DNA from 3 places in the Micromonospora carbonacea subsp. aurantiaca genome. Region 1 is predicted to be linked to each of the others. Evidence: riboswitches for the same ligand, from Rfam matches in the RefSeq annotation. Region 1 holds a riboswitch; each other region holds the start of a gene.
What was found. Region 1 has a riboswitch for cyclic di-AMP ahead of HDA31_RS26810 (coiled-coil domain-containing protein). Riboswitches for the same ligand answer to the same signal wherever they lie in the genome.
Positions count from the first base shown of each region.

Region 1 (7,024 bases):
GGCGCACACCCACCAGCCGGACAGCCGGTGTGGGCACCCACGGTGACGGCGGCGACCACGCCGACGCGGACGGCCACTCCACCGGCGAACGCCCGGAGCGCATCCGCGCCCCCGGCAAGCGCCACGGGAACAGCCGCGCCGCCGACAAGCGCCACGGGGACACCCATTCCGCTGGCGAGCGCCACGGGAGCACCCGTGCCGTCGGCGAGCGCCGCCGGGGCCGGGTGGGCGTCGCGCGGTGTGGCCCCGTCGTGGCCGGAGTGGGTGCCGCCGGAGTGCGCGCCGTGGCCGAGGGTGTGCATGGCGGCGAGGCCGACCAGGGTGCAGAGCAGCAGCGCCAGGCGGCCCCACCGCCCGCCCGCCACCGCCCTCGTCCGCACACCACCACGCTAGAGCCTCGGCCGAGGTCGACCCACGCCGCCTCGCGGATGCGGGCGCGGAAGGTGACCCGGCACCACGAGCCGGGCCTGTGCCCGGCACTCCACTCACCAACACTCGTTGAGGCCCTCACCCCTGCCCGGCATCAGCCGGGGGTGAGGCGGACCCGGCGGAGCAGTTGGGCGTTCAACGCCACGACGATCGTGGAGGCCGACATCAGGATCGCCCCGACCGCCGGGCTCAGTGCCACCCCGGCCCAGGCCAGCACCCCGGCGGCCAGCGGCAGGGCCACCACGTTGTAGCCGGCCGCCCAGGCCAGGTTCTGCACCATCTTGCGGTAGGAGGCCCGGGAGAGCCGGGCGACCGCCGCCACCCCGCGCGGGTCGGACGAGGCGAGCACCACCCCGGCGGACTCGATCGCCACGTCCGTGCCGGCCCCGATGGCGATGCCCACGTCGGCGCGGGCCAGCGCCGGGGCGTCGTTGACCCCGTCGCCGACCATCGCCACGGTCAGCCCGCGTCGTTGCAGCTCGGTCACCTTTCCGTCCTTGTCGGCCGGCAGCACCTCCGCGAAGACCTCGTCGACCCCGGGACGGAAGCCGAGGTCGGCGGCGACCGCATCGGCCACCGCCCGGGCGTCCCCGGTGATCATCGCGATGGTCCGGATGCCCTGGGCGCGCAGCTCGGCGATCGCCTCGCGGGCCTCGGGGCGTGCTTCGTCGGCGAGGGCGAACGCGCCGAGCACCGTGCCGGGGAGGCGGACGAGGTGCAGCACGGCGGCCCCCCGCCCCGCCCAGCCGGCGGTGGCCTGCTCCAGCTCGGCGGGGAGGCCCGCGCCCAACTCGCGCAGCAGCGCAGGCCCGCCCACCGCGTATTCCGTGCCGTCGATCGTGGCCCGCACCCCACGGCCTGGCAGGGCGCGAAAGCCGGTGGCAGGCGGGTGCCCGCCGCGCTGCTCGGCGGCGGCGACGATCGCGCGGGCCAGCGGGTGCTCGCTGTCCGCCTCGACGCCGGCGGCCAGCCGCAGCAGTTCGTCCTCGCTGGTGCCGGCGGCGGCCGCGACGCCGGTCACGGCGTGTTCGCCCCGGGTCAGGGTGCCGGTCTTGTCGAACAGCACCGCGTCGACGGTGCGCATCCGCTCCAGCGCGAGACGGTCCTTCACCAGGATACCGGAGCGTGCCGCCACCGCCGTGGACAGCGCGATGACCAGCGGGATCGCGAGCCCCAGCGCGTGCGGGCAGGCGATGACCAGCACCGTGACGGTCCGCACGACGGCCTCGTCGGGGTCGCCCAGGGCGGACCAGACCACGACCGTCAGCACGGCGGTGGCGGTCGCGACGTAGAACAGCCAGGCCGCGAAGCGGTCGGCGAGCACCTGGGCCCGGCCGCTGGAGCGCTGCGCCTCGGCGACCATGCGCTGGATGCCGGCGAGGGTGGTCTCCTCGCCGGTGGCCTCGACCTCGACCCGGATCGCCGAATCCGTGGCCACCGTGCCCGCCACCACCCGGTCGCCGGCCGACCGGGTGACCGGGCGGGACTCGCCCGTGATCATGGATTCGTCCAGCTCGGCGTCGCCGTCGACGACCCGGCCGTCGGCCGGCACCCGACCGCCCGGCCGGACCAGCAGCACGTCGCCGACGCGCAGCCCGGCGACCGGGACCCGCTCGGTGCCGCCGTCCGGGCGGACCCGCTCCGCGTCGTCGGGCAGCAGCGCGGCCAGCGCCGCGAGGGCGCCCCGGGCCTGGCCGATCGCCCTCATCTCCTGCCAGTGCCCGAGCAGCATGATGGTGACCAGCGCCGCCAGCTCCCACCAGAAGTCGAGGTCGAACGCGCCGGCGCTGGTGGCCAGCGACGCGACGTATGCCACGCTGATCGCCATCGCGATGAGCAGCATCATGCCCGGTGCCCGGTCGCGCAGCTCCCGGACCGCGCCGACCAGGAACGGCCACCCGCCCCACCAGAAGACCGCCGAGCCGAGCACCGGGCCGACCAGGGCCCGGCCGGGGAACTCCAGCGAGTAGCCGAACCAGTCCATCACCATGTGGCTGGTGACGACGATCGGCAGGGTCAACGCGAGGCAGGCCCAGAACCGGCGGCGGAACATCTCCGGGTCGTGCCCGGCGTGCTTGTCGTGCCCGCCGTGCCCGGCATGGTTGTCGCGCTCGGCATGGGTGGGGTGCCCGACATGGGTGGGGTGCCCGGTGCGATTGGCGTGCGCGTCGTGGGCCATGTCTCCAACATGCCCTGCCGCCCGTCGATCCGGCGGCATGTCGGCCATGTGGCGGTATCACGGCGGCCGGAACACCGCCATGTCGCCGACATGGTGTCGGTCGACCTGCATTCGCAGGTGAGGGTGGCTACGATTCCGGGCGGTGGGACGCGGGATGCCGCTCCGGACGGCCGGCGGAGCGGGAGACCGGGGCCGACGGAGAGGGAGACCCGGGGCCGGCGGAACGGGAGACCGGGCGGCCGGAGGAACGGAAGGCCGGGCGGGCCGGGCGGCGGGAGCCGGGCGGCCGGCGCCGACCGATCGCCCGCCACGCTGAACCGTCCGGGCCGCCGGGCCGTATCCCGCGCTGACACCGTTTGGAGATCGTCGATGGGCGCCGACCACAACCGACCCGCCCCGCCCACCCCGCCGGGGGTGCGGCGGGTCCTCGTCGCGACCGTGGTGCCCCTCTTCGTGATCACCGTGATCGCGGCGGTCGTCCTGTGGCCCCGCGACGGCGGCCCGGAGGTCGACGGCGGTTCGCCGGTGCCCCGCTACCACGGCACGGTGACCCGGGTGGTCACCGAGGAGTGCCCGCCGCAGCCCGAGACGCCGGAGGGCGGCGGGCCGGGCGTCGCGGACGGCCCGTGCGGCACCGTGACCGTCCGGGTGGAGCAGGGGCCGGACGCCGGGCGGCAGGTCGAGACGCCGGTCCCGACGGGCCCCGGCGCGCCCACCGTCGCCGTCGACGACCGGATCGTGCTGGTGAAACTCACCGATCCGGCGGACCCGACCGCGAGCGCCTACAACATCGCCGAGCACCAGCGTGGCGCCCCGCTGATCTGGCTGGCGGTGGTGTTCGCGCTGGCGATCGTCGCGTTCGGCCGTTGGCGGGGGGTGGCCGCCCTCGCCGGGCTCGCCGCCACCTTCGCCATCCTGCTGACCTTCGTGCTGCCCGGCATCGGCGCGGGCGGGTCGCCGCTGCCGATCGCCGTCGTCGGCTCCGCGCTGATCATGTTCGTGGTGCTGTACCTCACCCACGGGGTCACCGCGCAGACGTCGGTGGCGGTCCTCGGCACCCTGGGCAGCCTGGTTCTCACCGGCCTGCTGGGCACGCTGGCCACGGCCGCCACCCACCTCACCGGGTACGGCAGCGAGGACGCCACCACCCTGTCGATGTTCCGGGGCGACGTGGACCTGCACGGCCTGCTCCTGGCCGGCATCATCATCGGGTCGCTCGGGGTGCTCGACGACGTCACCGTGACCCAGGCGGCCACCGTCACCGAGCTGGCGCACGCCAACCCGGGGCTGTCCCGGTTGCAGCTCTACCGGGCGGCCACCCGCGTCGGCCGGGCGCACATCGCCTCGACGGTCAACACGATCGTGCTGGCGTACGCGGGTGCGTCGCTGCCGCTGCTGCTCCTGCTCACCGCCGACTCCCGCCCCGTGACCGAGATCCTGACCAGCGAGTTCCTCGCCCAGGAGATCGTCCGCAGCGCGGTCGCCACGCTGGGCCTGATCGCCGCCGTGCCGCTCACCACCGGGCTGGCCGCCGTGGTCACGGCGGCAGGACGCACGGCGGCGGCGGGACCCACGGCGGGGCAGGGGGCCGCGCCCCGGACCCGCCCGGCGGGCGGCGGGGACGTGCCGGCGGCGCGTACCCACGGGGGCGGGCGGCGGACCGCGGACCGCGATCTCGCGCTGGAGGCGCTCGGCGGCGGCCGGGCGGCCGAGGGGTTCCCCGACGACCACGCCCCCACCCACCCCCCGGCCGGACGGCCGCACCGAGAAGGAGGCACGGAGACCGCATGGTGACACTGCGCAGCGTGACCGGCGGCGGCATCCGCCCTGAGAAGCGCATCACTGATTACCGACGGCGATTACGAAATGACGCTTTTAGTCGGCATCCGGACGTAGCTCCCCGCATGTGCTCTCGGGTAACCTCGCTGCCGGTCACCGCCGAAGGCGCGAAGCGGCGCCTGCGGTGCCGCCGCCCAATCGCCGCGAGGCGAGCCGGGGAACCAGGTGCCCGGGGTGAATCCGCGCGAGCGGTAGGGGCCGCTTCCGCCCCGAACCCGTCAGCTAACCCGGTCGGCGGTCGATGGAAGGGAACACTGTGACGGCACCCCTGCACCGCTGGTTGACACCCGTGGTGGCCGTGCTCGCTGCCCTGGCGGTCGTCGCCGGGCCGGCCGCCCCGGCGCTCGCCCTGCCCGCCGCCGCCCCCCAGCCCTCGGGGCACGAGGAGGACGACGAGCCCCAGCTCATCACCGACGTGATCGAGGCGACGAACCGGGACTACGTCCAGGCCAAGTCGAAGCTCGAAAAGTCCAAGAAGCGCCAGGCCCAGCTCGCCGACGAGGTGCGGAAGGCCCAGGAGGAGCTGGACGCGCTCGCGCCGCAGGTCGGCGAGATGGCCGCGCAGTCGTACCGGACCGGGCGGGTCGGCGCGATGGCGATGCTGCTGGAGAGCAACAGCCCGGACTCGTTCGTCAAGCGCGCCTCCGCCCTCGACGAGCTGAACATGGTCAACGCCAACAAGCTGGCCGAGGTCAGCGCGGCGAAGAACCGCGCCGAGCAGGCCAAGCTCGCGCTCGACGCCGAGGTGCGCGAGCAGCAGAAGCAGGCGTCGGTCATGGCGAAGAAGAAGCACGACGCCGAGAAGGCGCTCGCGCTGGTCGGCGGCAAGGGCTTCACCGGCGGCCTGGTCAACGCCACGTCCCCGGTCGCGCGGATCGCGCCGGGCCGGACGTCGGACGGCACCTGGCGGCCGGAGTCGTGCAGCGAGAACGACCCCACCACCTCCGGCTGCGTGACACCCCGCACGCTGCACGCCTACAAGGAGGTCAAGCGGGCCGGCTTCAACCGGTTCGTGGGCTGCTACCGGCCGGGCGGGCCGTGGGAGCACCCCAAGGGCCGGGCCTGCGACTGGTCGCTCCAGAACAGCGGCTTCTCCCCCTGGCACAACAACGACACCCGGATGTACGGCAACAACCTCGCCGCGTTCCTCATCCGCAACGCCGACCGGCTCGGCATCTACTACGTCATCTGGAACCGGCAGATCTGGTTCCCGGCGAACGGCTGGAGTTCCTACAGCGGGCCGTCCAACCACACCGACCACGTGCACATGTCGCTGCTCTGAGGCGACGCGCCGCGCACGACGAGAGGGGCCGCTCCGCTACGGGGCGGCCCCTCTCGCGTCGCGTCCCGGGCGCGCCGGGCTCAGGTCACAGCACTGGGCGTCGGTGCGGCGCTGGGCGGCGGGCGACAGCGGCGGGCGGCGGTAGGCGGCCGGTGACAGCGGCGGGCGGCGCGTCTCAGGCGGCGGCAGCAGCCGGGGTGGGGTCCGTGGCCATGGCGGCCGGCACGGCGGCCACCGTCCGCACCCCGCCGGCACTGAGCCGGTACGACATCCCGACGACCGCGCACCGGCCCGCGTCGACCTCGGCGGCCAGCACGGGCGACCGGTCGAGCATCGCCTCGACCGTGCACGCGATGTGGATGTCGACGATCTCGTCGATGCTCTCGACGCCCCGCTCGGCGGCCCGGTGCAGGCTGGGCACCACGGCGTCCACCACGGCCCGCAGGTTTCCGGCGGGCTCGCTGCCGGTGCCGGCCGCCGCCTTGGCCGCCTGCACCGCCCCGCAGGAGTCGTGGCCGAGCACCACCACCAGGGGGGTGCCCAGCACGGTCACGGCGTACTCGACGCTGCCCAGCACCTCGGGGCCGACGGTGTGCCCGGCGGTGCGCACCACGAAGAGGTCACCCAGGCCGCGGTCGAAGATGATCTCGGCGGCGAGGCGGGAGTCGGAGCAGCCGACGATCACCGCGAACGGGTTCTGGCCGTCGGCGACGGCCGCCCGGTGGTCGGCGTCCTGGTTGGGGTGGCGCGGCGCCCCGGTGACGAAGCGGTGGTTGCCGGCGTGCAGCTCGGCGAGGGCCCGGGCCGGGGTGCAGCGAGCACCCGGGGTACCCGGTTCGCCCGGTCGCCCGACGGACGTGCGGGGATCGAGCTGCCCGGAGCCCGCCTGGGCCATCGACATGCTGGACTGCTCCATGCCCCATCACCTCGTCATTCACGCGCACGACCAGTTCCCCCACGGTCACACGCAGCAAAAGGCACGTCAAGCGTTACGTGATACACATTTCCTGCGTTGGGAAGGGGTTGCGCAGGCCCGTGCCTCGGTCCGCGCAGGCCCAGGAGCGTGGGCGTCGTCGCCGAGCCCTAACATGTCGGACATGGCGACGACAGCAGGCGGGAACGGGAGCACCCGGAACTGGACGTTCCTCACCAACCACGGCCACGTCCTGCTCGCCATCGCCCGCAACCCGACCGCCCGGCTGCGGGACGTCGCGGACGAGGTGGGCGTGACCGAGCGCGCGGCCCAGGCGATCGTGGCCGACCTGGAGGCCGGCGGCTACCTGCGGCGGACCCGG
Region 1 is NZ_JACHMZ010000001.1:6,437,159-6,444,182, forward strand. Features, by position in the region: gene HDA31_RS26795 (hypothetical protein) at 1-380, opposite strand, end outside; gene HDA31_RS26800 (heavy metal translocating P-type ATPase) at 524-2,608, opposite strand; gene HDA31_RS26805 (YibE/F family protein) at 2,978-4,402, shown strand; cyclic di-AMP (ydaO/yuaA leader) riboswitch at 4,569-4,699, shown strand; gene HDA31_RS26810 (coiled-coil domain-containing protein) at 4,704-5,729, shown strand; gene HDA31_RS26815 (carbonic anhydrase) at 5,905-6,624, opposite strand; partial or broken gene HDA31_RS26820 (helix-turn-helix transcriptional regulator) at 6,818-7,024, shown strand, end outside.

Region 2 (7,024 bases), 2.0 Mb from region 1:
GCCGCCGGCGACCCCGACTTCGCCGCCACCGACGACTGCGGCGTCGTGCTGCGCTACCTGCCGGGCACCCCGATCAAGGTGATCGACGGCTCGGACGAGAACATCAAGGTCACCCACCCGGTCGACGTGCACCTGGCGGACAAGCTGTTCCAGCTCGCCGCCGCGCAGGCCCCCCGGCTGACCGCCCGGGACTACACCGAGGAGCTGGCCGGCCGCACGATCGTCGTGTTCGGGGGCAGCTACGGCATCGGCCACGAGCTGACCGAGCTGGCCCGCCGCCACGGCGCGCAGGTCTTCCCGTTCAGCCGCTCCACCACCGGCACCCACGTGGAGCGCGCCGAGGACGTCGAGGTCGCGCTGAAGACCGCCTTCGAGGCCACCGGCCGGATCGACCACGTGGTCGTCACCGCCGGCATCCTGGAGAAGGGCGAGCTGGCCGAGATGGACCAGGAGACCATGGACCGGGTCCTGCACGTCAACTTCGTCGGCCCGGTCACCATCGCCCGGCAGTCGCTGCCGTACCTCCAGCAGACCAAGGGTCAGCTCCTGCTCTACACCTCCAGCTCGTACACCCGGGGCCGGGCCCGCTACGCGCTCTACTCGGCCACCAAAGCCGCCCTGGTCAACCTCACCCAGGCGCTGTCCGACGAGTGGGCCGAGTTCGGCGTACGGGTCAACTGCATCAACCCGGAGCGCACCGCAACGCCGATGCGCACCAAGGCGTTCGGCGAGGAGCCGGAGCACACGCTGCTGGCCGCCGAGACCGTCGCCCAGTCGTCGCTGGACGTGCTGATCTCCGAGCTGACCGGGCAGGTCATCGACGTACGCCGGGCGCCGGGCGAGCTGCCCGCCGCGGGCGTGCCCGCCCAGGCCAGCCGGGCGTCCGCCCCGGCCACGGCCGGCTGACGGGTCGACGGCCACCGCGACGGGCGAAGGAAGCGAAGCGACATGCGTGGTGACCTGGTCAGGAAGCTGGCCGCCCGGGTGGCGGCCACCGGCCTGGCGGTGCTGGCGTTCCTCGTCCTCGCCCTGACCGGGGCGACAAGCTGGGGCCTGGCGCTCGCGGTGGCGGCCCTCGCCGCCGCCGGTTGGGAGCGCCGGGTCCGCCCGGCCGCGGACAGCACCGCCGAGGCGGTGCTGCTCGCCGCCGCCGTCCTCGTCGGATACGCGCGGCGGCTCGACGCCGGCTTCGACCCGGCGCTGGTGGCGACGGCCCTGGTGCTGCTGGGGCTGGCGCTGCTGGTGGGGCCGCTGCGGCAGGCCGGCGACCTGGAGATCCGGGCGGCGAACCTGCCGGTGCGGTCGTGGACCCCGCTGGTCGCGGCCTGGCTGGGCGACGCCCTGCTGGCGCTGCTCGCCGTGGTGGCGCTGGCCGCCGCCCTGGCGCTGCCCGCCTGGGTGGCCCTGCTGGTGGCCCTCGCCGTCGGCGCGGGGGCCGGGGCGGTCGCGGCGGATCTGGCGAAGCGGCGATTCCGGCCCGGGGCGGGCGGCTCGGCGGTGGCCCGGGCGCTGCGTGCGCACCGGCCGGAGTTCCTGCTGCACTTCTCCGCCCCGCCCGGGTCGGAATACCAGGTCACCATGTGGCTGCCGTACCTGGAGCGGATCGGCCGGCCGTTCTTCGTGATGGTGCGGGAGCCGGAGTTCCTCGCCCCCATCGCGGCGGCCACCAGCGCCCCGGTGGTCTACTGCCCGACGCTGAAGGCGATGGACGAGGCGCTGGTGCCGGGCCTGAAGGTGGCGTTCTACGTCAACCACGGGGCGAAGAACAGCCACTGCATCCGGTTCTCGCAGCTCACCCACGTGCAGATCCACCACGGCGACAGCGACAAGGCCCCGAGCGCCAACCCGGTCACGGCGCTGTTCGACCGCAACTTCGTCGCCGGGCGGGCCGCGATCGACCGGTACGCCCGCGCCGGGGTGGACATCCCGGCGGAGAAGTTCGTCGTGGTCGGCCGCCCCCAGGTCGAGTCGATCGAGGTACGCCGCGCGCCGGCCACCGGCCTGGCGAACCCGACGGTGCTCTACACCCCGACCTGGACGGGGCACCACGCCGACGCCAACTACTGCTCGCTGCCGGTGGGCGAGACGATCGTGCGGGGGCTGCTGGCCCGGGGCGCGACGGTGATCCTGCGCGCCCACCCGTACACGGGGCAGAACCCGGCGTCGGCGCGGCAGCTCGCCCGGCTCACGGAGCTGCTGGCGGCGGACCGGGCCCGCACCGGGCGGCAGCACGTCTTCGGCGCGGCGGCCAGCCGCGAGCTGTCCCTTGTCGACTGCGTCAACCGCTCCGACGCCCTCGTCTCGGACGTCTCCGGGGTCATCTCCGACTACCTCTACTCCGGCAAGCCGTACGCGGTGACCGACATGGCCGGCGACGGCGACCGGTTCGTCGAGCGGTTCCCGCTGGCCGGCTCGGGCTACGTGCTGCGGCGCGACGCGGGCAACCTCGACGAGGTGCTCGGCCTGCTGCTGGACACCGACCCGAAGGCGGCGGCCCGCTGGGGCACCCGGGCACACTACCTGGGCGACTTCCCGGCCGAGTCGTACGCCGAGGCGTTCCTGGCGGCGGCCCGCCGGGAGCTGGACCCGGGCTGGAACCCGCCGGCCCCGCGCGCCGCCGACACCGTGGCGCAGGGCGACTCGCCGCTCTCCCCCACCGCCACCGCCTGACAGTCTCTGGCGCTCGGAGGACTACGGGCTCAGCCGCGCCTTGAGGGCCGTGAACTCCGCTTCGCTGATCGCGCCCGCGTCGCGCAGGCCGACGAGTCGGGCCAACGCCTGCGTCCGCTCTTCGGTCGCGCGGCCCGGCGTCGCCCCCTGCGGGGTCACGAAGGCGGCACGTCCCTCCGAAGAGGCGTCCCGCGACTGCGACCGCTGGTAGGTGTCCCATTTCAGCTGCGCGGTGCGGCGCTGCATGGCCTCGACGTCGAACCGGGGATCGCCCGCGAGGTCGAAGATGACCTTGAGCGTGTGAGGGTCGTACTTCACCGAGACCACGTCCGCCTCGCCCGGCTTGCGCTCGACGATGTAGAACCGCTCGCGCAGCTCCGCCCGGAACGCCTCCCGGTCGCCCGGCCGAACCTCCAAGACGAAGTCGTACTTCTGCCAGCTCCCGTTGCCGCCGAGGGCCGATGCCTCCCGGACCGACAGCACCAGCGCCTGGGCAGCGAGGCCTCGCTTGCGGATCCGGCGCTGGTCGAACACCTCAGGACCTCATGTCACTCGAAACCGCGTCGGGTCACCGTCGCGCTGGTCGGGGGCTGCCCCGGGCCGCTGCGTCGCCGTGACCGGACCATGGAAGGGTCAACCTACGCCCTGCCCCGGCACCGGCACCAGGGGCGCTTCGGTCACGGCCGGACGGGACTGCCGCGCCCCGGTAGCACGGCCGTTACGCCTGGGTACCGTCGTCGCGCGCCGCCATGGCCAGGGCGACGAACTCCCGGAACTCGGCGAACTGTGCGGCGGTCATCTTCCACCGACATCCGCCGACGATGCCGTCGTCACCGGACGCCCGCCCCAGGCGGACCTTGAAGCCGTCGCCATGCGGCTGTCCGCTGACCCGGAGGAACGCCACGTGGTATCGCAAGCTCTCTTCCGTGTCCCGGTGGAAGATCTCCAGCACACGGCCGTCCAGCACCATGATCTGGTTGTCGAAGGCAAACTCGGTCGCCATGCTCCCCCTCAGCGCGATTCGTCAGCCTACTGCCACGTCAAGCGCCCCTCGTGAGGACGTCCCGTCACTTCGGCCTCGGCGTTGAAACGACGGCGCCGGCCCCGGCTCTCTTCGGAAAGAGAGCCGGGGCCGGCAGGGGGAGGGTGCTGTCAGGCCGAGTAGCCCCGCGTCGCCGCCCAGTGGGCCAGCGCGGTGGTGCTGATCCAGTACGCCGGGACGGCCGGGTCCGCCGAGTCGGCGATCCGCACGGTGCGCCCGGAGTCGCGGTAGCCGACGACGGCGATGTAGTGGCCGCCGGGGAACGAGTGCCAGCCGCCGTCGACGTCGGTGGCGTCGCCGGCGATGTTGACCACGACGCCGCGCCCGGCGCCGACCGCCTGCACCACGTCGGCCCGCAGCCGCTCCGTCTCGGCCGGGGTGGCGGCGCCGCCGGGGATCAGCCGGGTCCGGTACGGCTCGCCCTTGACCATCTCGTTGAGCACCCGCGTGGTGTCGTAGGCGGAGTTGGTGCCCATCTCGGTGGTGCCGAGGCGGACGGCCAGGGCGTCCTGGGTGCCGTCGACCCCGGTGGCGGAGAGCGCGTTGCGCACCGCCGCCGGGCCGCAGTAGTAGTAGGTGGTCTGGGCCTCGTAGTCGTAGTCGAGGAGCTTGGTCGACGGCGGCTTCGGGGCCGCCGGCTTCGCCGTCGTCTTCTTCGGCGTCGACCTGGCGGTCAGGTCGGGGTTCGGGGTGGTCGGGGTGGCGCTCGGCGACGGCGAGGCGCTGCCCGGGGCGGCGGTCGCGGGCGGCGCGGCGACCCGGGCCTGGGCGCGGCTGGCCGCGCCGTCGAGGCGGGGCGCGACCTCGGCCACGGCGGCGTTGGTGGTCCGCTGCGGGGCGGGGTCGTCGTCGACGGCGGCGAGCAGCGCGCCGGTGCCGGAGGCCAGCAGCAGCGCCGCGGCGGAGCCGGCGACGACCTGGTAGGGGCGTTCCGTGGCGAGTCGCCGCAGGTGCCGCTTGAGCTGATCGTTCACGTGTTCCTCCACGGGGCGGGGCGGAAGCGGGGGCACCCGGGCGCGCGTCGGCGCACGGCGGCGCGGACGTGTCCGCGGCCGGTGGGGTCCGCTTTCTGGGGGGGACGCCCGCTCAGGCGGGCGTACGCAGGGGTGCGACGGTCAGTGCGCCGGCTCGACGGCGACGGACGCGGGCACCGGGCTCCGTGGTGGAGGAACAACCCGGGGGGTGGGGTCAAACTGCACGAGGATGGAACTCCTTCCGACACCGCCTACCGGGTTAGCTGACGGATTCGGGCGGGAAGATCGCCCTACCGCAGGCCGTGGCCCGCGGATTCACCCCGGACGTGCAATGGGTCCCCGGTTCGTGATGATCACGATTGAGCGGGTCGGCGCGGCGTCGCCTCTTGCGATCGGGTACCGCACCGGACGGGCCGACACTACTGGCCGACGGAAGCCCTGCCAACCCCCCACCACCTGCTTAAACGTGCCACTGCCGGCGCATTTACGGGCCATTCGGAGACTGACGCGACTCAATGGGACTGCCGACCCATCCGACGTCAGCCGCCCCGCAACGGGACAACGAGCCGCGAACCTTCCACGAATTGCGCCCCCGATCGACCAGAACGCCCCCGCCGCCCGATCCCACCCCACCGTGACCCGCCTCACCCCGACCACCACCCACCCCTGCCCCTCCCCTGCCGGTGATCAAGAGAGAAGCGTCAGGATCGATCTCCACGGTGAGGCGAACCTCCTGATCACCGTGCCGGGGCCGGGGCGGAGGGCCGGGGGTGGGGCCAGCCGAGGGCTTTCCGGGCCCTGCGGGAGGCCGTCGCGGTGGTCGCCGGCGGGTGGGCGGGTCGGACGCGCTCGGCGGCGGCGTACGCCTCGGCGGCGAGCGCCCGGGCGGCCGCGGCGGCCAGTTCGGCGTCGTCCCACGCGGCCCGCTCCCGCGCGGCGGCGGCCCGGTAGCGGGCCAGCCTGCCGTCCCGGACGGCCCGGGCCAGGACGACCTCCTGCTCCACCGGGTGCCGCCTGGGGTCCCAGCCGCCCCGGCGGGCGAAGACGTCGCAGAGCTGCCCGATGGACAGCTCGCCCCGCAGGTGGGCCGCCGTGGCGGCGTGGTGCAGCCAGCGTTCCCGGGCCGCGTACTCGGTGGGGGTGCGCGGGGTGTGCGGCGTCGGCAGCGCCCCCGCGTCGCGGAAGCGCCGGGCGGCGGTCTCCGCCTCGTCGTACGCCTGCCAGGCCCGCTCGGCGGCGTCCTGGGCGGCCGTCCAGGCGGCCCGGCGACGGCGGGCGTTCTGCGCGGCCCCGGCGGCGGCCACCGCCACCTCGTCGGCGTACCGGCGCAGGTCGGCGACCGCCGGGGCCGGCGGGGCGGCGGGCCCGGCGGGGGCCTCGACGGCGGGCGGGTGGTCCCGCTCCGGCCGGGCGACCAGCACCGCGAGCACGGTGAGCGCCAGCACGAGCAGCACGGACCAGATGGCGGCGGCCAGCGGCACCTCGGTCAGGAACTGGTAGAGCACGATGTCCATGGTCGGCACCTCACGACGGTGGAGGCGGAACGGGATCCACGCCGCCGGACGAGGCGCGGGCGGCGGGGGGTGGGGCGGCCGGCCCGGCAGGCGGGTGGCGCGGTTCGTCGGCGACGGTGGCGGGCGCGGCCCGCCGCGTTGCTCAGGCGGCCGGCGGCGCGCGGGGGCCGGCGGCGGCGGGGACGAACCCGGTCGGCACCCGCTGCGGGGCCGACGCGGTGCCCGGCGGGGGACCGGCCTCGGCGGGCGACGGCCACGGGCCGGTGGTGGTGGTGGTGGTGGTGGCGATGGTCGCGGCCCCTGCGGATCCGGGTGCCTCCACGACGGCGGCGGAAGCGGCAGAATCGGCGGCGGCCGCGGCGGCCGGGCCGGGGTCGACGCCGCCGGGAACCACCGCGCCCGCCGGCAGCGCCGCGGCGCCGAGCGAGAACGCGACCACGACGGCGAGCGTCGCCAGCATCCGCGCCGTCCAGCGCACGACCCACCACAGGGGACAGGTCAGCGCGACGGGAAGCACCCGTCCACGCTACCGCCACCGGTCGCGCGACGCGCCGCCGGCGGGCGGGTCACCTGCTCGGCGCGGCGCGGCGCACCACCGGCGGGTGGGCGGCGGCCGGAGGGCGGGGGCGGCGCGGGGGCCCGAGCCGGCGGGTCAGCGGCATCTCGACCCAGCGGTGCAGCAGCGCGGCCAGGCCGAGGTTGACCAGCAGGAAGCCGACCGCCGCCAGCGGGCCCCACCAGCCCGGCAGGCCCGTGCCGAGCCGGTCGGCCAGCCGCAGGACGGTGATCATGACGAAGACGTGCACCAGGTAGAAGGCGAAGGA
Region 2 is NZ_JACHMZ010000001.1:4,463,488-4,470,511, forward strand. Features, by position in the region: gene HDA31_RS19075 (bifunctional cytidylyltransferase/SDR family oxidoreductase) at 1-906, shown strand, start outside; gene HDA31_RS19080 (CDP-glycerol glycerophosphotransferase family protein) at 949-2,670, shown strand; gene HDA31_RS33060 (SHOCT domain-containing protein) at 2,692-3,204, opposite strand; gene HDA31_RS19090 (hypothetical protein) at 3,389-3,673, opposite strand; gene HDA31_RS19095 (C39 family peptidase) at 3,823-4,698, opposite strand; cyclic di-AMP (ydaO/yuaA leader) riboswitch at 4,920-5,062, opposite strand; gene HDA31_RS19100 (hypothetical protein) at 5,424-6,200, opposite strand; gene HDA31_RS19105 (hypothetical protein) at 6,343-6,717, opposite strand; gene HDA31_RS19110 (acyltransferase family protein) at 6,767-7,024, opposite strand, start outside.
Region 2: it holds a riboswitch for cyclic di-AMP, as region 1 does, so the genes downstream of both, HDA31_RS19095 (C39 family peptidase) here and HDA31_RS26810 (coiled-coil domain-containing protein) in region 1, are expected to answer to the same signal.

Region 3 (7,024 bases), 5.1 Mb from region 1:
CTGGGCGTGGTGCGGCGCCGCACGATCTCCTCGTCGGCGGAGCGGGTGACCCGGATCGAGGACGACCTGCTGGACCCGGCGGCGGCCCCGCCGGACATGGCGGTGGTGGGCGACGGCGGGCTGCTGGCGACCCTGTCCCGGGCCACCGGCCGGGGGATGCGCGACATCGTGGCCACGATCCAGCGTGAGCAGGACGAGGCGATCCGCTCCCCCGCCTCCGGGGTGACGATCGTCTCGGGCGGGCCGGGCACGGGCAAGACGGCGGTGGCCCTGCACCGGGCGGCGTACCTGCTCTATTCCGACCGCAGCCGCTACGCGGGCGGCGGCATCCTGGTGGTGGGCCCGTCGGCGGTGTTCGTGGAGTACATCGCCTCGGTGCTGCCGTCGCTGGGCGAGGAGACGGCGACGTTGCGCTCGCTGGGGTCGCTGTTCCCGGGGATGGGCGCGACGCGCACCGACCCGCCGGAGGTGGCGGCGGTGAAGGGGTCGCTGCGGATGCGCCGGGTGCTGGAGCGGGCGGTGCGGGACGCGGTGCCGGGCGGGCCGGGCGAGCTGCGCCTGCTCTACCGGGGTGAGCTGCTGCGGCTCGACCGCCGGGAGCTCGACGGCATCCGGGACCGGGCGCTGGGCCGGGGCGCCCGCCGCAACGAGTCGCGCCGGGCGGGCTTCGACGGGGTGTTCGCGGCGCTGTGGGCGCAGGCCCGGCGGCTGAGCATCGGCCGGCTGCCGGAGCAGCGGGCGTTCGAGGACGAGATCGCCGAGCGGCCCGAGTTCCGCGAGTTCCTCAAGGCGTGGTGGCCGCGGCTGCACCCCCGGCACGTGCTGGGCTGGCTGGCCCGCCCCGACCGGCTGCGGCGGTACGCCGCCGGGGTGCTGTCCCGGGCGGAGGCCGGCCTGCTCGTCGAGGCGTACCGGACGCTGGACGCCGAGGGGCTCACGATCGCCGACGTCGCCCTGCTCGACGAGCTGGACGCGCTGTTGGGCAAGCCGGTGCAGCCGAAGCGGGCGAAGCGCGACCCGTTCCAGCTCGCCGGGGGCGTCCGCGAGCTGAGCACGCACGCCGACCGGCAGCGGGCGGCGCGCGAGGCGGCCCGGGAGCGGCCGGAGGACTACCGCGACTTCGCGCACGTGGTGGTCGACGAGGCGCAGGACGTGTCGCCGATGCAGTGGCGGATGATCGGCCGGCGCGGCCGGCTGGCGTCCTGGACGGTGGTGGGCGACCCGGCGCAGACCGCGTGGACGGGGGACCCGCAGGAGCTGACCCGGGCGCGGGACGCGGCGCTGGGCCGGCGGCGGCGGCACGAGTTCGAGCTGACCACCAACTACCGCAACTCGGCGGAGATCTTCGCGGTGGCGGCGGCGGAGATCCGCCGGCTCTACCCGGACCTGGCGCTGCCCCGGGCGGTGCGGTCGACCGGCGTGGCCCCGGTCGAGCTGACCGTGCCGGCGGCCGGGCTGGCGGCGGCGACCGTCGCGGCGGTCGGCGACCTGCTCGGCGAGGTGGAGGGCACGGTCGGGGTGATCACGCCGGTGCCGCGCCGCGACGAGGTCGCGGGCTGGCTGGCGGGCCGGGCCGCGCCGCGCCTGCAGGTGGTGACCAGCCTCCAGGCCAAGGGCATGGAGTACGACGGGGTGGTGCTGGTCGCCCCGGGCGAGATCCGGGCCGACCCGGGCTCGGGCGTGCGGACGCTGTACGTGGCGCTGTCCCGGGCGACCCAGCGCCTCGTCACGATCGACCCGACGGGCTGACCGCCCGCCCCGCCGTTCCCGGGGCGGGCCACTGTCGATCACTTGCACATATTGCGATGTGAGCATAGATTGGGCCCGGCGGGGATCACGGACGGAGGGTGCGGGCATGGGCGCAGGGCATGACCACCACCACGGGGCGGCGAACGTGGCGGACCGCCACTCGGGGCGGCTCTGGGCGGCGTTCGCGCTGCTCGCCGCGCTGATGATCGTCGAGGCGGTGACCGCGCTCGGCACCGGCTCGCTGGCGCTGCTCTCCGACGCCGGGCACATGTTCACCGACGTGCTCGGCATCGGCATGGCGCTCGCCGCGATCACCGCCACCCGCCGGGCCACCGCCGACCCGCAGCGCACCTTCGGGCTCTACCGGCTGGAGGTGCTCGCCGCGCTCGGCAACGCCCTGCTGCTCAGCGGCGTCGCCGTCTACGTCCTCGTCGAGGCCGTCCGCCGTTTCGGCGACCCGCCCGAGGTGACCACCGGCCCGATGCTCGTGGTGGCGGTGCTGGGCCTGCTCGCCAACGTCGCCGCGTTCGCCCTGCTGCGCAGCGGGGCGAAGGAGAGCATCAACATGCGCGGGGCGTACCTGGAGGTGCTGGGCGACCTGCTCGGGTCGGTCGGCGTGATCGGCGCGGCGGTGCTGATCATGGCGACCGGCTGGTGGTGGGCGGACCCGGCGGTGGCCGTCGCGATCGGCGTGTTCATCCTGCCCCGCACCTGGCGGCTCGGGCGGGCCGCGGTGCGCATCCTGGTGCAGGCCGCGCCGGAGCACCTCCAGGTGACCGCCGTGCACGACCGGCTGGCCGCCGTGCCCGGCGTGGTCGAGGTGCACGACCTGCACGTCTGGACGCTGACCTCCGGCATGGAGGTCGCCTCGGCCCACCTGACCATGGCGCCCGGCGCGGAGGTCGGCGCGGTGCTGACCGCCGCCCGCACCGCCCTGCACGAGGACTTCCACATCGAGCACGCCACGTTGCAGGTCGAGCCCGGAGCGGCCCGCGACGGCTGCGGCCCGGCCGGCTGGTGAGACCGGAATCCATCAATTTTTGCGACATTCGCGGCCGAATGGCCGACTTGACAGGTTTCATCCGCGTACCCTCCGTCACGGAGGCAGCGCTGGCCCCATATGCACCGGTAGGCTCAGCCCCGGCCACCGCCGGGCGGCGCCCTCCGGCGCCTGTGGTGGCCGCCGCCTAATCGCCCGTGGGCGAGCCGGGGAACCATGTGTGTGGGGTGCATCCGCTCCAGCGGTAGGGATCTTCCGTCCCGAACCCGTCAGCTAACCCGGTCGGCGGCTGACGGAAGGACACGCACATGCCAGTAGTGGCACCTGTAGGAAGGATCGCCGCCCGGGTGGCGGCGGCGCTGGCGCTGACGCTCGCCGTCGGCCTCGGGGTCGCGCCGGTGACGCCGGCCGGGGCCGCGCCGCCGGTCGGCCTGCTCGCCGCGCCCGGCGACGACGAGGAGGGCGGCACGCCCGCCCTGCGCGCCCAGCTCGAGGCGGCCAGCAAGGGCTACCTGGAGGCCAAGACCGCCCTCGACCGCTCGGTGAAGCGGCAGCAGCAGCTCGGCGGCCAGCTCAAGACGGTCGAGGCCGAGCTGGTCACCCGGGGCGCCAAGGTCGGCGAGATCGCCGGGGTGGCGTACAAGAAGGGCCGGCTCACCGCCGCCTCGGTGCTGCTCGACAGCAGCTCCCCCGAGGGGTTCCTCGACCGGGCCGCCGCGCTCGACACGATCGCCGCGAACGAGGACCGGGCGCTGCGCGAGCTGCTGACCACCCGGGACGAGGCGACGAAGACCCGGCAGGCCCTCGACGGCGAGATCCGCGAGCAGCGCAAGCAGGTCGCGCTGATGGGCAAGCGCAAGGAGCAGGCCGAACGGGCCCTCACCGTGGCCAACGACAAGGCCAGCAGCAGCGGCGGCGGGTCCAGCCCGGGCGGCACCTCCAGCGCGAACGCCACCCCCGCGAAGCGCAACTCCGACGGCTCCTGGCCGGCGGAGTCGTGCAGCGTCAACGACCCCACCCCGGCCAACGGCTGCATCACCCCGCGCACCCTGCACGCGCTCAACCAGGCCAAGGCCGCCGGCTTCACCCGGTACGTCTCCTGCTACCGCCCCGGCGGCTCCGGCGAGCACCCGAAGGGCCGGGCCTGCGACTTCGCCGCGCAGAAGGGCGGCTTCGGCGGCGTGGCCAGCGGCGGGGACCGCACCTACGGCAACAACCTGGCGGCGTACTTCGTGCGCAACGCCGACCGGCTCGCCGTGCTCTACGTGATCTGGTTCAAGCAGATCTGGCTGCCCAGCAGCGGCTGGAAGGCGTACAGCGGCGGAAACGGCGACCCGTCCAGCGACCACACGAACCACGTGCACCTGTCGGTGATCTGAGCCACGCGCCCCGGCGGCCCTCCCCCACGGGGGCGGGTCGCCGGGCGCTACGCCGCCCGGCCGAGCACCTCGCCGAGCCGGCGGGCCAGCCCGAGGTGCGCCGAGCGGGCCTGCCGGAAGGCGTAGCCGAACAGCGGCGTCGGCGCGGCCAGTGTGATCTCCACGTCGACGCGGAGGAGGCCGTCCGGCTCGTCGCGCAGCCGGGTGTGGTTACGCACCGTCGTGGCCGGCCGCTGCCGGGCCACCGTGACGATCTCGTCGTCGGTCACCGTCAGCACGTCCGCCTGGTACGTCACCCCGAAGCGCAGCGGCCCGGCGGCGAGCTGGTCGGTGATCGCGTAGCTGGCCAGGGTGCCCGGCCGGGGCGGCAGCCGGCGCACCCGCGTGATCAACGGATGCAGCTCGGTCTGCCGGGCGGGGTCACTGAGCAGCGCCACCGCCTCCGCCCGCGGGCAGCGGGCCTGGACCGAGTACTGGAAGCTCTCGCGCCGGGGCATCCGTCGATCGTCCCCCACCCGGGGGCGTGGGGGAAGGGCCGAACGCCCCGGCACGTGGACCTGCGCCGGCGGCCGCGTCAGGCGCCCGGCAGCACCTCGGGGGTGGCCGTGCCCGCGAGGTAGGGCTCCGGGGCGCCGAAGAGCCCGAGCAGGCCGGTCACCCAGAGCTGCCGGTGCACGAACCGGCTCGGCTCGGTGACGACCAGCTTCACCCCGCTGACCTCGGCGGTCTGGAAGCCGGCCACCATCGCGCTGATGCCGACGGAGTCGATGAAGGTGACGAGACGCATGTTCAGCTCGATGCGGGCGGGCCGCCCCTTGGTGAGCACCTCGGCGATGGCTTCACGCACCTCGTACGCGGTGTCGACGTCGATCTCACCGCGCGGGGCGATTTCGATGACACCACCGGAAAGAACCGACTTCACGATCGACAGGCTCACGCGAGCACCTCCACTCGCCCGTTGACGGGCGCCTCATCAGTACGCGGGCCGCGACCGAGAGTATTCCTCCGATGGCCTCGGTCGCCACCCCTCGGGATGAGCAATTCGTGGATCAGGGCAAAACACGCTGCCCTTATCCGGACTTTTCAGATCCTGTTTGCCGGACGACCGGCCCGGGGCCGGTGTCGCCGACCCAGGGTAGCGGTCTCCCCCGACCTTTGCGCGCACCCCGCACCCCGGGCGTGTGACCACCTTCCGTCACCGGCCGGACCCGCCGCCGTTGCCCGCCCCGCCTAGCATCGGCGGCATCCACACCCGTAGCACGGAAGGGACCACCCCCATGATCCGGAGACTGGCCGGCCTGGCCGGCGTCGGCGCGCTGCTCGCACTCATGCTGGCCTGCGGCTTCGGCGGCGCCGGGGACGACGACGATGACGATGACGACGACGACTTCGCCCGGGGCGCGGCGGTGGTGTCCGTACGCTGAGGGCACGGCCGACGCGCCGGGGTTTGCGGCGGCGTCGGGCGGGGCACTGCCCCGGTGGGCGGACCGCGCCGGGACAGTGCCCGGCGCGTCGGCCGCCCACCGGTCCCACGCCGCAGTCCGAAGTGGCCGCAAGCTTCGGCACCCGAGGAGGTAGCACGATGTTCGGAACCAACCTGCTGGAGCGCCGCAGCAAGCCGGAGCGGATCGCGGACCAGGCCTGGCAGCACCTGGCCTCCGCCGTCGTCTCCGCCGGGGACAGCGTGCGCGACACCGCCCGCTCCGCCCGGCGCAGCGGCTCGGGCCTCGCCGACGACGCGGGCGACCTGGTCGGCTCCGCGGCCGACGAGGCGCGCCGCCGGGCGGTGCGGGCCTTCGACGCGCTCGCCGGTCGCCGGCCCGCCCTGCCCTGGGCGCTGCTGGTCGGGGCCGCGCTGGCCGGGGCGGCGATCGGCTGGGCCGCCGGTTCGGCGGCGCGGGCCGCCGGGCGGCGGGGCGAGCGCGACGTCGAGGAGATCGAGTTCGTCGACGTCGACCGGCCCAACTCCCCGGTCGGCCTGGACGGCTGACCCCTGTCCGGCCGGGTCCTGGACGGCCGACCCCTGCCCGGCCGAGTCCCGGGCGGCTGGCCCCCGGCCGACCGTCGCCGCCGGTCCGCCGAGGAGCGCCCGAGGCCCGGCGAGCACGCGGGGCCGGCAACCGTCCGGGCCCCTTCGAGACACGAACCGGGCCGGCCTCCGTGCGGGGAGGCCGGCCCGGCGTGTCGGGACCGCGCGGGGCGGTCAGTGTGCGGTCAGTTGGCCGTGCAGGTCAGGATCGCCGGGGTCGAGTTGGCCCCGGTCCCGCTGGCGACGAAGCCGAAGGTGGTGCTGCCGCCGACCGGCAGCGCCCCGTTCCAGCCCGCGTCCCGCACCACGACCTGCGCCCCGGTCTGGGTGTAGGTGCCGCCCCAGAGCTGGGTGATCTGCTGGCCGCCGGGGAAGTTCCAGACCACTCCCCAGAAGCTCTTCGGCGAGCCGCTGTTGTTCTTCACGGTCACCTCCCCCTGGAAGCCGCCGGACCAGGAGGTCGTCACCTTGTACGTCGCCGAGCAGGCCCCGGCCGGAACGGGCGTGCCCGTCGGGGTCGCCGGAGGCGTCGTGACCGGAGGCGTGGTGGCCGGGGGCGTGGTGGCCGGCGGGGTCGTCGCGGGCGGGGTGGTCGCCGGCGGGGTCGTGACCGGGGGCGTCGTCGCCGGCGGGGTGGTCGCCCCGCCGAGCCGGTCGGCGACGATGATGCCCCGCCCGTTGGTGCCCAGGTAGGCCCGCCCGTAGACGCGCGGGTCGCCGGTCAGCGCCTCGCCCGCGTTGCCGTACTGGTGCTTGTCGTCGTTGATCCGGACCCAGGCCGCGCCGGTGTTGTCCGACCGGAACAGGCCGGCCTGCCCGTCGACGGTGCCGAAGACGAACAGCGCCGGGTACGTCTGCCCGGGGGCC
Region 3 is NZ_JACHMZ010000001.1:1,304,802-1,311,825, reverse strand. Features, by position in the region: gene HDA31_RS05950 (HelD family protein) at 1-1,749, shown strand, start outside; gene HDA31_RS05945 (cation diffusion facilitator family transporter) at 1,856-2,770, shown strand; cyclic di-AMP (ydaO/yuaA leader) riboswitch at 2,924-3,053, shown strand; gene HDA31_RS05940 (coiled-coil domain-containing protein) at 3,058-4,128, shown strand; gene HDA31_RS05935 (SRPBCC family protein) at 4,176-4,625, opposite strand; gene HDA31_RS05930 (STAS domain-containing protein) at 4,703-5,065, opposite strand; gene HDA31_RS05925 (hypothetical protein) at 5,406-5,552, shown strand; gene HDA31_RS05920 (hypothetical protein) at 5,711-6,118, shown strand; gene HDA31_RS05915 (cellulose-binding domain-containing protein) at 6,343-7,024, opposite strand, start outside.
Region 3: it holds a riboswitch for cyclic di-AMP, as region 1 does, so the genes downstream of both, HDA31_RS05940 (coiled-coil domain-containing protein) here and HDA31_RS26810 (coiled-coil domain-containing protein) in region 1, are expected to answer to the same signal.